4 regions of the Candidatus Nitrospira allomarina genome follow, and region 2 is predicted to be linked to each of the others. Evidence: riboswitches for the same ligand, from Rfam matches in the RefSeq annotation. Region 2 holds a riboswitch; each other region holds the start of a gene.
What was found. Region 2 has a riboswitch for cyclic di-GMP ahead of PP769_RS17920 (hypothetical protein). Riboswitches for the same ligand answer to the same signal wherever they lie in the genome.
Positions count from the first base shown of each region.

Region 1: it holds a riboswitch for cyclic di-GMP, as region 2 does, so the genes downstream of both, PP769_RS18595 (fibronectin type III domain-containing protein) here and PP769_RS17920 (hypothetical protein) in region 2, are expected to answer to the same signal.
Region 3: it holds a riboswitch for cyclic di-GMP, as region 2 does, so the genes downstream of both, PP769_RS10935 (response regulator) here and PP769_RS17920 (hypothetical protein) in region 2, are expected to answer to the same signal.
Region 4: it holds a riboswitch for cyclic di-GMP, as region 2 does, so the genes downstream of both, PP769_RS15790 (sigma-70 family RNA polymerase sigma factor) here and PP769_RS17920 (hypothetical protein) in region 2, are expected to answer to the same signal.

Region 1 covers NZ_CP116967.1:4,263,324-4,266,455, reverse strand. The annotation lists gene PP769_RS18595 (fibronectin type III domain-containing protein) at 329-1,519, opposite strand; cyclic di-GMP riboswitch class I at 1,587-1,668, opposite strand; gene PP769_RS18590 (Ig-like domain-containing protein) at 2,498-3,132, opposite strand, start outside.
Region 2 covers NZ_CP116967.1:4,092,140-4,095,271, forward strand. The annotation lists gene PP769_RS17910 (dioxygenase family protein) at 1-376, shown strand, start outside; gene PP769_RS17915 (glycerophosphodiester phosphodiesterase) at 421-1,113, opposite strand; cyclic di-GMP riboswitch class I at 1,589-1,678, shown strand; gene PP769_RS17920 (hypothetical protein) at 1,885-3,132, shown strand, end outside.
Region 3 covers NZ_CP116967.1:2,462,134-2,465,265, forward strand. The annotation lists gene PP769_RS10925 (PAS domain S-box protein) at 1-436, opposite strand, end outside; gene PP769_RS10930 (hypothetical protein) at 482-1,087, opposite strand; cyclic di-GMP riboswitch class I at 1,432-1,523, shown strand; gene PP769_RS10935 (response regulator) at 1,716-2,174, shown strand; gene PP769_RS10940 (hybrid sensor histidine kinase/response regulator) at 2,161-3,132, shown strand, end outside.
Region 4 covers NZ_CP116967.1:3,554,845-3,557,976, reverse strand. The annotation lists gene PP769_RS15800 (LptF/LptG family permease) at 1-393, shown strand, start outside; gene lptG (LPS export ABC transporter permease LptG) at 422-1,510, shown strand; cyclic di-GMP riboswitch class I at 1,812-1,902, shown strand; gene PP769_RS15790 (sigma-70 family RNA polymerase sigma factor) at 1,988-2,866, shown strand; gene PP769_RS15785 (cell wall hydrolase) at 2,867-3,132, opposite strand, start outside.

The sequences.
Region 1 (3,132 bases), 170 kb from region 2:
GTGTGCCGCGTGGGGGCGCGGCACGAATGAAAATACTAATGGGTGGTTGCCGGATTTTTTCTTAAGGGGGGAAGTAATTTTCCGTGCTATATTCGTGTGCGGTGGCCGTTTGGATGTCCTAACTGTTATTACCCGCCATCTGTGCAGGGACATTCGGTTCTTGACCCCGATTGAAGTCCTTTCTGATATTCCGGACCGGACACCTCATTTTTGAATTTCCCGAAATGCCCATCCGCGACGGCCTACAGTTTTGTTTCTTGACACCCCTAATTTCTCGGATAATTTTTACTCATGCCCGCCATCCAGGGAATGGTGAAGGGTGTGAGAGTCATCTCGTTCGTCTTTGTCTTTTAACATTTCGAGAGTCTTTGCCAGGACCTGCCTGAGAACCCTTCGTGAAATGGGCCTGAACGGTTCTGTTTCCCGTGAGTGTTAATGAACATGTTGCAGTCCCGGTACAGCTGCCGGACCATCCTGAAAATGTCCAACCATTTCTTGGGTTAGGGGTCAAGGTCACGACAGTTTGATTTGGGTAGTTGGTTGAGCAACTTCGTCGTGGGCAATTAATTCCGTCAGGAGTCGAAAGGACGGATCCACTACCGCTGACGAACACTTCCAGTTGGGCCATTACCTGGGGAGTAGTGAACTGCAGGGGGGCCGACCATGCGGATACATTGCCGTTGGCATCCCGAGCCCTCACGGTATAGAAATAGGAAATACCCGGACTGATGGTTTTATCCACAAAGCCAGTGGTGGTGGGTTGCCCGATGACTACATTATTCCGAGCCACATCATATCCCGTCACGCCGACATTATCAGTTGAAGCTGTCCATGAAAAGGCCACTTGGGTGCCTGATGTTGAAGTCAACGTGAGGTTTTGGGGTACCGACGGCGAGATCATATCTTGTGGTGGGACGAGTGGGACCGATACGGAAAGTGGACTTGACGATGCGGATACATTCCCGCCGGCATCCCGGGCTTTGACGGTATAGAGGTAAGTCATGCCCGGACTAATCGTTTTATCCACAAAGGCATTGGTGGTAGATTGCCCGATGGTCACATTGTTCCGGGCCACATCATATCCGGTTACGCCGACATTGTCGGTTGAAGCTGTCCATGAAAAGGCCACTTGGGTGCCTGATGTTGAAGTCAACGTGAGATTTCCAGGGGTTGTCGGTGTAATGATATCGGGAATTTTCACACTCACTTCTTCCGAGGGTAGACTTTCGTTGTTTGTCTGATCATATGCCGTGACTGTAAAATAATAGGTCATTCCCTGCGACAAGTTCTGAAAAACAAAGGAAGGGTTGAGTCCGATATTTTTTGTGGTGTTATAGGACCCCTGGGATGTTCCCATGTACACATTGTATCCCTTTAAATCCGGTTCCGGACTTGCGTCCCAGGTTAGTTGGACCGAAGATGCTGAGAAGGCCGGGCTGCTGAATAATCCGATGAACAGGAATGCAAGGCCTGCAACAGTTCTGGTGGCGAAATTCCAGGGGATCATAGGGCGGACCATAGTCGACTCCTTGTGGTATTCGGACCGAAGTCCTCATCCTCTCCTCCCCCTGCGAATGACGCCTTCCCTCGGTGGCCGGACGATCAGGCTTGGGGACCTGACTCCTGGTTTTGCGACCCTACTTCACAATAGGTGTGCCGTTTCGGGAAGAGGATTTCATGAATTGGCGGACTTTCTTTTGCCGTCTGTTGCTCTGGTTTGTACCCTAGACCTCCAAACGGTCTGCCGAACTATATCGGACCTGTAAAGAAAAACTTTAGGGGTAGCAGCGATAGGGAAGTACAAAAAACTTTTGAGAGAAAAATCTTTAAACCAACTGGAGGAAATTGTGTTTGATGCAAAAATATGAAGCTCTGTGAATGAAGGTGCGATCTCCAGAAGAAAATTGCCTTTTTTTTTCTTTCGGCTGCTAGAGAAATGTTGGATCCCCCAGGGAGAGAATTTCTCCTTCATACCTTCTGGTGGCAATCAGGTATCTCTATTGGCAAAGGAGGAAATACACTCGCACCAATGTTTGCATCCGGGCATCCTATCAAAGGAAAAGGCAGGCCTAGGTGATCGCTCTCTGCTAAATACCGGAATGAGTGCTACGGTTGAGGGAGGATGGATTCCCAATTTTCCATGTCGTGTTTCAAAGAGTAGAAAAAACTTCCGATATCCTCGAATTGGCCGCGTTTGACCTTCAAGGTAGGATAAGAAATCAGCAAAATTCGAGGTAGTCGGGGCAAGGGAGAGAATTTGTGAAGAATGGGCGGGAGGTTTTTTCAGATAAGGTGGGGGTAAGCCTGCTTGGTGTTTGTGAGAGGGTCTAACCTGCTGGTTTGTCCGTACGGCAGTTGCCTTCCGGTTATGATTGACCCGTCGTCTGAGGTTAAGGTCTCGCCTCGTCCTCCCGTGTGGTAATTTTTCAGACGTCCCTTCTTCAGGTTAGGTCCGGGGCCTTATGTCGTTACCATTCTTGTGTTTGTAATATTAGTGCTACTGAATTTCCCAGTCTGTGGAAGTGGCTCCGGGAAAGCCCGTGGATGTGATGGTCAAACCGTTCATCAGCCAAACCGCCACTCCTCCATTGCTGCGATTGCGCCAGATAATATCGGCTTTTCCGTCACCATTCACATCGTTTGCTCCCGACATCTGCCATGTCCGCGACACTGTCCCAGGAAAGCCGGAAGCGGCTATCGCCGTTCCATTCATGAGCCATATGGCGGTATTGCCGTCTGTAGCGTTGCGCCAGACGAGGTCAGCTTTGCCATCGCCATTGGCATCTCCAAGGGCTTGAATTTCCCAAACTGTCGGGGCGCTCCCTGGAAAGCCGGTGGACGTGATGGTCAAGCCGTTCATTAGCCAGATGGCCACTGTGCTGCTGGTGTCATGACGCCAAATGACATCGGCTTTCCCATCCCCATTCACATCGCCCACGCCCGCGATCTGCCACCCTAACGATACACCCGCCGGAAAACCTGTGGAAACAATCGCCGTTCCATTCATGAGCCATATGGCGGTGTGGCCATCAGTGGTGTTGCGCCAGAGGAGGTCGGCTTTGCCGTCACCGTCCATATCCTCGATGGCTTGGATATCCCAACTCGTGGCGACAGCGCCGAGAAAGCCTGTGG
Region 2 (3,132 bases):
TCACCGCACCTACGACGGATATTTTCAATACTGGGGACGAGCAGTCACCAATGAGCAGGGAGACTATTGGTTCAAAACCATTGTTCCCGGCTTTTACCCCATTGACCTGGAAGCCGGACTGTACCGCCCTTCCCACCTGCACTTTCAACTGTTCCCTCCAGAGCATCCGAAACTGGTCACACAGCTCTATTTCCGGGGCGACCAAATCCCCAATAATGAACTGAACCAGAAATTACTGCCAATGGATGTGGTCATTCTGGATGCCGGGCTCACCACAATCGATTTAGAAAGGGTAATTGTGGACTATGCACCGGATGCATCGGGAGAGGTATCAGATGGCTTGATCGGTCACTACGATTTTCTGGTGCCAGACTAGAAGAACCAGGGTTTTTCTGAAATGGCTTTTTAGCGCAAGACCGGCTAGATCCGGTCGGGAAAGTTAGAAATAATTCCATCAACCCCCAATCCCTTCATCCGTGCAATTTCCTCAGGCTCGTCAATTGTATAGACAAACACCTTGATATCTTTCGCCTGAAGCGCCTGCACCAGCGCAGGCGTCACAACATTCAACGCCAATCCCGCATGAGTTGCTTGAGCTTCGATGGCAAAGGCCGTTGAATGTATGGGCGCGTCCTCGATTAGCGCCAACGTGAGAGCATCTCCCATTAATCTTCTCACCGTCAGCAATTCCTCATGAAAAAACGAGGCATAAATCACTGTCCCATGAAAGTCAGTTGCCTCCACTTTCGCACAAACATCCGCGGCGATTCCCTTCACTTTCAGCTCAATCATGGCACCGGCCCGTCCACTGAGACAGACGAGGGCTTCTTCCAGAAGAGGAACCCTCTCGTCCCCTCCCACATCCAATTCCCGAAGTACGCTTCGCGATAACTCCTCAATTTTTCCCTCCCCGTTTGTCGTCCGGTCAACCGAATCATCATGAAGGAGCACCAGGGCTCCATCTCCCGATCGCCGGATATCAAACTCGACCATATCGACACCATATTTGATCGCGAGCTCCAGAGCAGCCAGCGTATTCTCAGGCGCATGGCCCGACGCACCTCGATGTCCGATCCGAAGAGGCATTCGAATGTGATCCCTTTCTTGGGTCATAAGCGGATCATTTGGAGGTGTTGAAGGAACTGTATCCCGCAGCTTGCTGAGCTATGACCATGGAAGTGCCCATGCTGAAATTGACGCTGTCCCCACCAACCCACCATGCCACCTTTTTACACTTTCGTTACTAGTATGATCCATACTTATCTCCTATCTACTTTCTTAGTTTGATCATCTGTATCAGTTTGTAATGACATTACCAGCTCCTGGTGAAAATCGTTTCAGAACTTGGACAGTAAATTGGACTGGCGGGGCGCTTATTTCAGTTTCGCCGCGAGTCATACCTTTCATCTTAATGGATTTCTCCGCACCGACAACTGAGAAATTTGGCCAAAAAAAGGCAAAAACCTCAAACAAGTGTATGCCGAACTTTCTGGCGATCCTTCGCTTAACCTTAACTTAAATGAACTTGTATTAGGATCTGCGATGATTTGGAAAGGGTTTTTGAATCATGCCGATAAAGGTACCAGAAAATCGACAAAGGAAACCTCGTCTGAAAAGATGAGGGCGCAAAGTTACCGGCCTAAGGGGTGAAATGCTTTATGGCAGCGGGATTGCCGAAAAGTTCGAGAAAACGCATGGTAACATCTACCATATGTCTTTTCTTCTGCCCGTAGCCAGCGTTCCTGGCGCGCCTGTCGAGCATCCTTTCCCCTTTTGGCTTTCTCAAATGAATCCAGGACTTTGCGCCGAGGAAAGTTCACGGCCGTCTTCTCATTCGCCCGGGACATTCGGCCGGTGGAGCACGATGCATAAGGGGAGCGGTTCGTGCAAGTCAGCAATGATATTTTCGCAACTGGGTTTTCTCCTATTTCTTTGGCGCATGTGTCGATTCGAACGCATGCCATTTCACAAGCGCCACCTCCCTCTGTCGCTGCGACCGAAACCGAGGACGAACTTCGCTTACTTCGACAACACGTTCTCTCTTTGAGGAGAGCTTTGAACTCCTTTAAGAATCCCTTTCCGTTAATCCACCGGGCACGAGTAGGCGGCGAACAAGCTCAGGCAGCCACCACAAGTTCTTCCGCCGACCTGGGGTTGGGGTCCACGCCTGCCACCGCAACAATCCGCCAATCGACGGAAGAAGTGAATACCACCCCGACCTCTTTTTCTCCCTTTGGCCCCACATTTACCGGTAGTTCAACCAGTACGGCTACTCTCAGTGGTGTGTATGATGGCGATAATGGCAACGATACTTTAACGTTTCAGGTCACCAATGGGGGCATTGTAGGAGTTTCTCCCGTCCTTGGCCTTGAGGTACGCAATAGCCAAGCGCAGTTGGTGGAAACCATTAGCCTGACTCTCTACCAACCCGATGATCCCTACACGTTGCAAAATGGGCTGGTGCTTAGCCTGGGATCAGGATCCCTCACTCAAAATGATACATTTACGGTAGCCGTCTCGAATTCGGTGGGAAGTGCGGTGAATCCCGACAAGCCTTTTAATGGAACGAGAAACGACAATCCCAACCTGGAGGAAGGGCTTGGGGTGTCTCCCGGCTCATTTCAGGTGAACGGGACGACCATTGATGTTTTTGCCGACGACACCATCAACACGGTGCTAACCCGGATCAATCAGTCGGCTGCCGGAGTAACGGCGACGTTTGACAGTGACAACGAGACGGTCGTCCTGACTCACAACACCCTAGGAGCCTCCCCGACCATTGCGCTGGGAAGTGATACGTCGGGATTTCTGGCTGCAACCAAACTCACCGGATCTTCCTCGGTTCAGGGACAAGATGAAATACCGGACGAAGAAAAACCGTTAGGGACCCTCTCCCAGTTTTCCTCGGTGCAAACAGGGTCGGTCTTACTCAATGGTGTCGCGATTTCAATCGATGTGCTTTCAGATTCTTTACAGGATGTGTTGACCAGGATCACCGCCTCTGCCGCAGGCGTCACCGCTACGTTGAATGCATCTGGGCAGCGGATCATCCTCACTTCCCAGGATGCGAACCAATCCCTGGAGGTCAACAGCAACGGCACAGGATTTTTTGCCGCGGTTGGCATTTCTGAA
Region 3 (3,132 bases), 1.6 Mb from region 2:
CATCGAGCAGGTTCAGCATGGCATCATTCTGTTGTTTTAACTCCACTGTCTGCGTCTCAAATTGCTTTTCCAGATCATCCTTTAATGATCGAAGCTTTTGGCTTGAGGAGAGATTTCTTAAAACCATGAACCCGGTAACCCACACGCCCAAAATAGATAGTAACCGGTTTACCAGGGCGTAATTCTCCTCAAGACCGGGAGGAGATGTCCAAAACCCCGCAATAATTAAGACGGTCGACACCCATATGGAGCCCATAGTAAAAAGCTTATGGTGGCTCGGTAAGGTAGCCAGCACGACCAGAACGTAGAGCACACCCTCGGCAATTCCCAGATGCGTCATTGAATCCAAACAGAAGAAAGCGAAAGCCATTAGGGCGATAAACACTATTTGAAGATTGAGATTTAGTAAAAGAGACGTATGTTTAATGACATTCATACAAATGGTCCCCGTATTGCCAGCTTAGTCATACAAGGAAAAGTTTTAGGTCAATAAAGAAATGTTGGGATAGGGTTGCGGCTGGTGTGTGGCGAGTGAAAGCCTGTTGATTTCCTTTTTCAGTTCAAGCATACGAAGTTCTTGATCGCACAAATGCAGGTTAAGTCGGCGCAATTGATTGTTGGCTTTCTGAAGGTGTTCGCTTTGAGATCGGGTGACAGCTTCGATGGTTTTATGTGTCTGGATTTCCTTTTTCATTAAAAGATTGGATTCTTGTAAAAGAAACGAATTTGGCAGTTTGCTCGCCTTATAAACCAGTGGCCATAAAGCAATCGCCGTAATTACCGAAATGACGGCAGTAAAAAGTTTGCCTAATCCTTCCGGATAATAATCGGGTTTCCATATGGTCCATATGTTGAACATATGTGTCATGCCACAGGCTAAGATGAACGCACAAAACAAAAAGATAATAGGTTTGAAGGGCAATTTCCCTCCTATCTTTGTGAAATACCAGAGTGCCAGGGGAATTGAACAATAGGAAAGCGCAATGAGACTGTCTGAAATGACATGTAACCACAACAGCGAGGAATCCCAAAGAAAACACATCCCATGCGGCATAAAATTGTTCAACGGTTCAAGAAATGGCGACATCCGGGCTGCCCTCCAGATTTTTTCCAGTGGATCTATTGGATTGACAAAAACGAAGTTGTGTTTTGTGGAGTCCGTTTCTCTTTCAATATAATTCAGGATTATTGTTAATGCCAGAGGAGGTGCGGACGTGTAAGTGCAGTGCGATTCCAATACGTCGGTGATGTCCTCGTGAAAAACAAGGCACAATTTGCCGAGCTGAAAACTCAGCCTCATTTTCAAAAGGACCCTCGATCTTTATGTGCGACTTGAGAACGTGTCTCCTCCTCTCCATGACGCCACAACTCCTATGTCGCAGGCCAATGTTGAGGTTAAGGTTTGGGGTCATGGGCCGATAAGGAATGATAAAGTGAAAATCGCAAACCACCCGTGAGGTTGGGACGCAAAGCCTAGGGACCTTTTCTCTCTGACAGTTAGGAAGGTTCGCCCGGTTGCCACTTTACACGAATCCGCTTGGGTAGATTTGCGCCAATCTTTGCAGGAAGATGGCGTTTTTTTTGTCATGGTTGTGTCACAGTCTGACGGGAGCCGGGTATGAGTACAGGAAACGATGGTGCGTTCCGCTCACGGATGATCAGAAAAGCGCCCGTTCCCTCAGAATGGATAACATCGCGAAGGAGGATAGTTGTCAATGGTAAAACATTCGGTCCCTGGGGTAATTTTGATCGCTGAAGACAACATCGACGATTGTGTCATCGCCTGTCGAGCGTGGGAGGAAAGTGGAATAAAGTGTGATATTCGACTGGTTCACAATGGTAGAGAGGTGTTGGATTTCCTGTACCGTCGCCGAAAATTTCGGAATCTCCAGATCACTCAGAATCCTGATTTGATCATCCTGGATTTGAATATGCCTCGGATGGATGGACGACAGGTCCTTCTGGAACTGCGTGCAGATCACCGCTTATGCAGTATTCCCGTCGTCGTGTTTTCCGATTCCAAGATGCCGAAGGATATGGCCGAGTCCGAAACGATTGGAGCCCTTGAATATATTTCCAAACCGGAAAGTTTTTCCGAATATGTGGAGATCCTAAAACATTTAGGCCAATTTATTTTGAAAAACCCCGGGAGACTGGTCTATGCGGGCTGTTGAGGGTGTCCAGGGGGATGTTCCTCTTAAAATTCTGCTGGTGGAGGATGATGAGGATGATGCCATTATCACGCGCAGTCTTCTGCAATTTAGCTCCGGCCCTCCTCTCATAGTGGATTGGGCTCCATCGTATGAGGCCGGGTGCGCCTCCCTCGAACAGCAACAGCATCATATCGGGTTGATCGATTACAACCTCGGATTGAAAAACGGGATTGATTTAGTCAAAGAAATACAGGCAAAAGGCTGCCATATGCCGATCATTATGCTGACAGGCCAAGGGAATGAATCGCTGGTGGTCGAGGCAATTAAGTCCGGTGCCATAGACTATATCCCTAAACATATTCTTTCAACCGAAAATCTAGAACGGGCTATTTGTCACGGATTGGAAAATTCCAAACTGACCAATGAATTGAAATTAAGGCAGAGCCAGCTTGAACTATCCAATAGGGAACTCGAAAAGAGAAATGCCGAGATCCGGCGGTTTTATCATCTATTAGCTCATGAGTTGAAAACACCGCTCACGGCTGCATGGGAATTCGTCAATATTCTTCTAGAACAGATTCCCGGATCCTTGAATACATCTCAAAATGAATATCTCACCGTCATCCAGGAATGTTGCGCCCATTTAGATCGCAATATTAATGATCTTTATGATATTACGCGTCTAGAGACGGGAAAGTTACGGATACATATTCAGCCGTGCATCCTGGAGCCGATAATTACCGATGTCGTAACCTGTCTCGGTCCAAAGGCGAAATCTAAAAATATCCGGTTGTCCGCTCATTTCGATTCCTCTCTTTCCACTGTGAAGATAGATTCACAGCGAATTAAACAAGTATTACTCAATTTAGTCGGCAATGCTCTGAAGTTTACTCCCACGGGAGGAGAGGTGACTGTGACAGCTTCTGCGGATCGCCGTTGTCCTGAGAGAGTCCGGGTGGCTGTCCAGGACAACGGAATC
Region 4 (3,132 bases), 540 kb from region 2:
GATTTTTGGCTATCTTCGCCTTTTACCTCGGTGAAAGATAAGACAAAACGGAAAACCTACCAAAATCTCACTCAGCAATTGGAGGAATCAGGTGGAACGGACGCTGGAGCCCTTCGTCGATTAGTAGAGTTTCATAAAGACACCGCCTTTCCCGTTGCCACCTTTGTGCTGGGGTTATTGGGCGTCCCGGTGGGGATTGTGTCGAAGCGGTCCGGGAAAGCCGGAGGGTTTGCGATTGGGGTTGGCGTGGTTATCGGATTTTATTTATTAAATGTGTTGGGAGAGTTTCTCGTGACGACTTTGGTGATCTCTCCGTTTTTTGGTGCGTGGATGCCTAACATTATCCTAGCCTGCTTCACAGGATTCCTGCTATTTCAAGCTGGAAAACAATGATCCAGAATCCTTTCAAGCAAGTTAGATCATGAAAAAAATTTCTTGGTATGTGTTTGGGAAGTTCAGCCGCGTCTTCCTAATGTGTCTTGTGACCGTGCTGACGATTTATCTGGTTGTGGATTTTTTTGAAAAATTGAGAAAGTTTTTGAAATATGATGCAGACCTAACCGTTATTTTCAGCTTTTTTGTCTATCGAATTCCCGAAATTGCTTTTCTCTTAGCCCCGCTGGCGGCTCTAATGGCGTCAATTTTGACGGTTTGTGGGCTTAATCGGACTCGTGAAATCACGGCGATGCGCAGTTGTGGGTTAAGTTTTTATCAAATTGCCATTCCCTTTTTTATCTTTGGCGGGCTTGTGAGTGTCGTGGGTCTGAGTTTAACGGCCGTGTTGATTCCTCTGGCCAATATTAAAGCTGAATTTGTTCAATCGGTCTTAATCCAAAATAAACCAGAACCCCTTTTACTTACTCCAGAACGTCTGTGGCTTCGGGTGGGACGCAATCACCTTATGCGGATTGATTCAGTGACAGAAGATGGGTTTCGGTTGAATGGTATTCACCAGTACACGCTTGACGATCGCTTCAGTCTCAAAGGCATTCTTGAAGGGAAATGGGCAACATTTGTTGGTGAGGAATGGATAATGGAGCATGCAATTGAGCGAACATTTCAGGATGAAGAACGTATGCAAGTGAATAGTCTGCCACGGCAGTCGTTGCCTCTCTCTCTCACGGCTGATGATTTTCAGAATTGGCTAGCTCAGTCTCCAGAGCATATGTCCTTGTATCAATTGCATGACTATATTCAAAGGTTGATAGAAGATGGTCATAGTCCTCATCGTTTTTTAACTGATTATTGGTCTCGAATTGCATACTCTCTCGTTCCTCTGGTGATGATACTGTTAGGGATCTCGGTGAGTCTCCGCGGAAGTGGTGTGCGTGAGGTTGGAATAGCAAAAGGGCTTGGGCAAACTCTGGCAATTGGGTTTTTTTTCTGGGCTGCACATTCGGTCGGCATTGTCTTAGGACGAAATGGAGCGGTATTACCGATCATTGGCAGTTGGATTGCCACAGCCATGTTTTTGATCATCGGGATTAATCTTTTTTTAAGGCTAAAATGAGGGTTCCACGATTGTCATGAAGAGCATTGGAAAGAATGTGTGATTGGGCTTTTGATCATCCGTTCCTATTCACCATTCGTGTTGGTCTTTGATGCTGTGCGATGTATGAACTTGTCAAGTTTTCTCATAAACACGCAAGGGATTTTCTTAATTCCCCCTGACTCGGATCCGATAACATTTCCATAGAGATAGAGGTCGATGAATAGGAGAGAAACCGGGGATCCAAGGCAGACCGCTAATCGGGGAACCTCAAAAACCCATCACTTATATGAGGTTGTAATTATCGAATAACGAATTCAACAGGTGACAAGGGCAAACTATCCGTGAGGGTAGGGCGCAAAGCCAAGAAACCCTGAGAACGTTGGTGTTTCAGGGTTCGTCTGGTTACCGAACTGTGTTGGTGGATCCATGCGTTCGTTCATGCGCCCATTCCCTGGAATTGGGCGCTTTTTTTGGTCACCCTGGAAAGGCCAAAACATGAACGAAGACGCACAATCTTTCACAAAGACAGCAGTTGGTATTAAAGAACTCGGCTCGTCTCACCTCGGTTCGGTTAGTCCGAAAAATGCAGAACATACGGAAGCACAGGTCCAGCTCGATCAGGAACATGTTACCCGGATTTTATTAGAGTTTCTCCCGACGATTCGTCGGATGGCTGGAATTATGGCATTCAGGAATCCCTTTTCCCTGGATGTCGAGGATTTGACCAGCGCAGGGGCTATGGGGCTGTTGTCGGCGTTGAAGCGCTATGATCCAACACGCGATATTAAATTTCGCACATTTGCCGAATATCGCATTCGTGGGATGATGTTAGATGAAATTCGGTCGATGGATTGGGTTCCTCGGTCTGTGCGATCTCGCCGAGATCAAGTGCGACAAAAAGTTGAAGAGCATCTTCAGAAAAATGGGATGCCACCGACCACACAGGAATTGGCCACCCTGTTGGGCGTACCCATTGAAGAAGTAGAAGGAGTGGGCGGGTGTGATCCTCGTTTAATTAGTCTGGATGAGCCGGTTGGGCAGGGAGAAGATGAATGTACCCTCCGTGATGTTTTGCCGGATGTTAACCATCTGGACCCTTTTGTGGCTTGTGCGGATGCAGAAATGAAAGCGGCATTGTCAGCGGCCCTACAGACATTATCGGCCCGCCAGCAAGAGGTGCTTCAATCGTATTATCATGCCGGATTGACGATGAAAGAAATTGGGCGGCAAATGGGTCTGACCGAGTCTGGGGTCTGTCGGGTGCATTCCGGTGCCATTCGACACCTCCGCATAGAGTTGAAACGTATTGAGGATGGGGAATCCCGGGCGCCTCGACCCAGGAATTTGCGAAAAACGCCTGTTGTTCGCGACTAATTAAATGGTGTGCTTATTAAAGAATTCGTGTCCGCCAATTTTTGCCACTTTACGGTTGACCTGAGCCCACCGGGGAGTCTGGACCAGTTGGGGATTATAAAACAGTACAGCCCCATCCACCACCTTTCGCCCGTCTTGTACAAGCATCCAGGCTAATAAACTATCTTGCATGATTCGATTGGTTTGATCGAATTGCACTTCCTCTGGATTTCGTCCCATCCATGGTTCAAACTGTTTGGCCCGAAGAACCGTGCCCTTGACCGTGC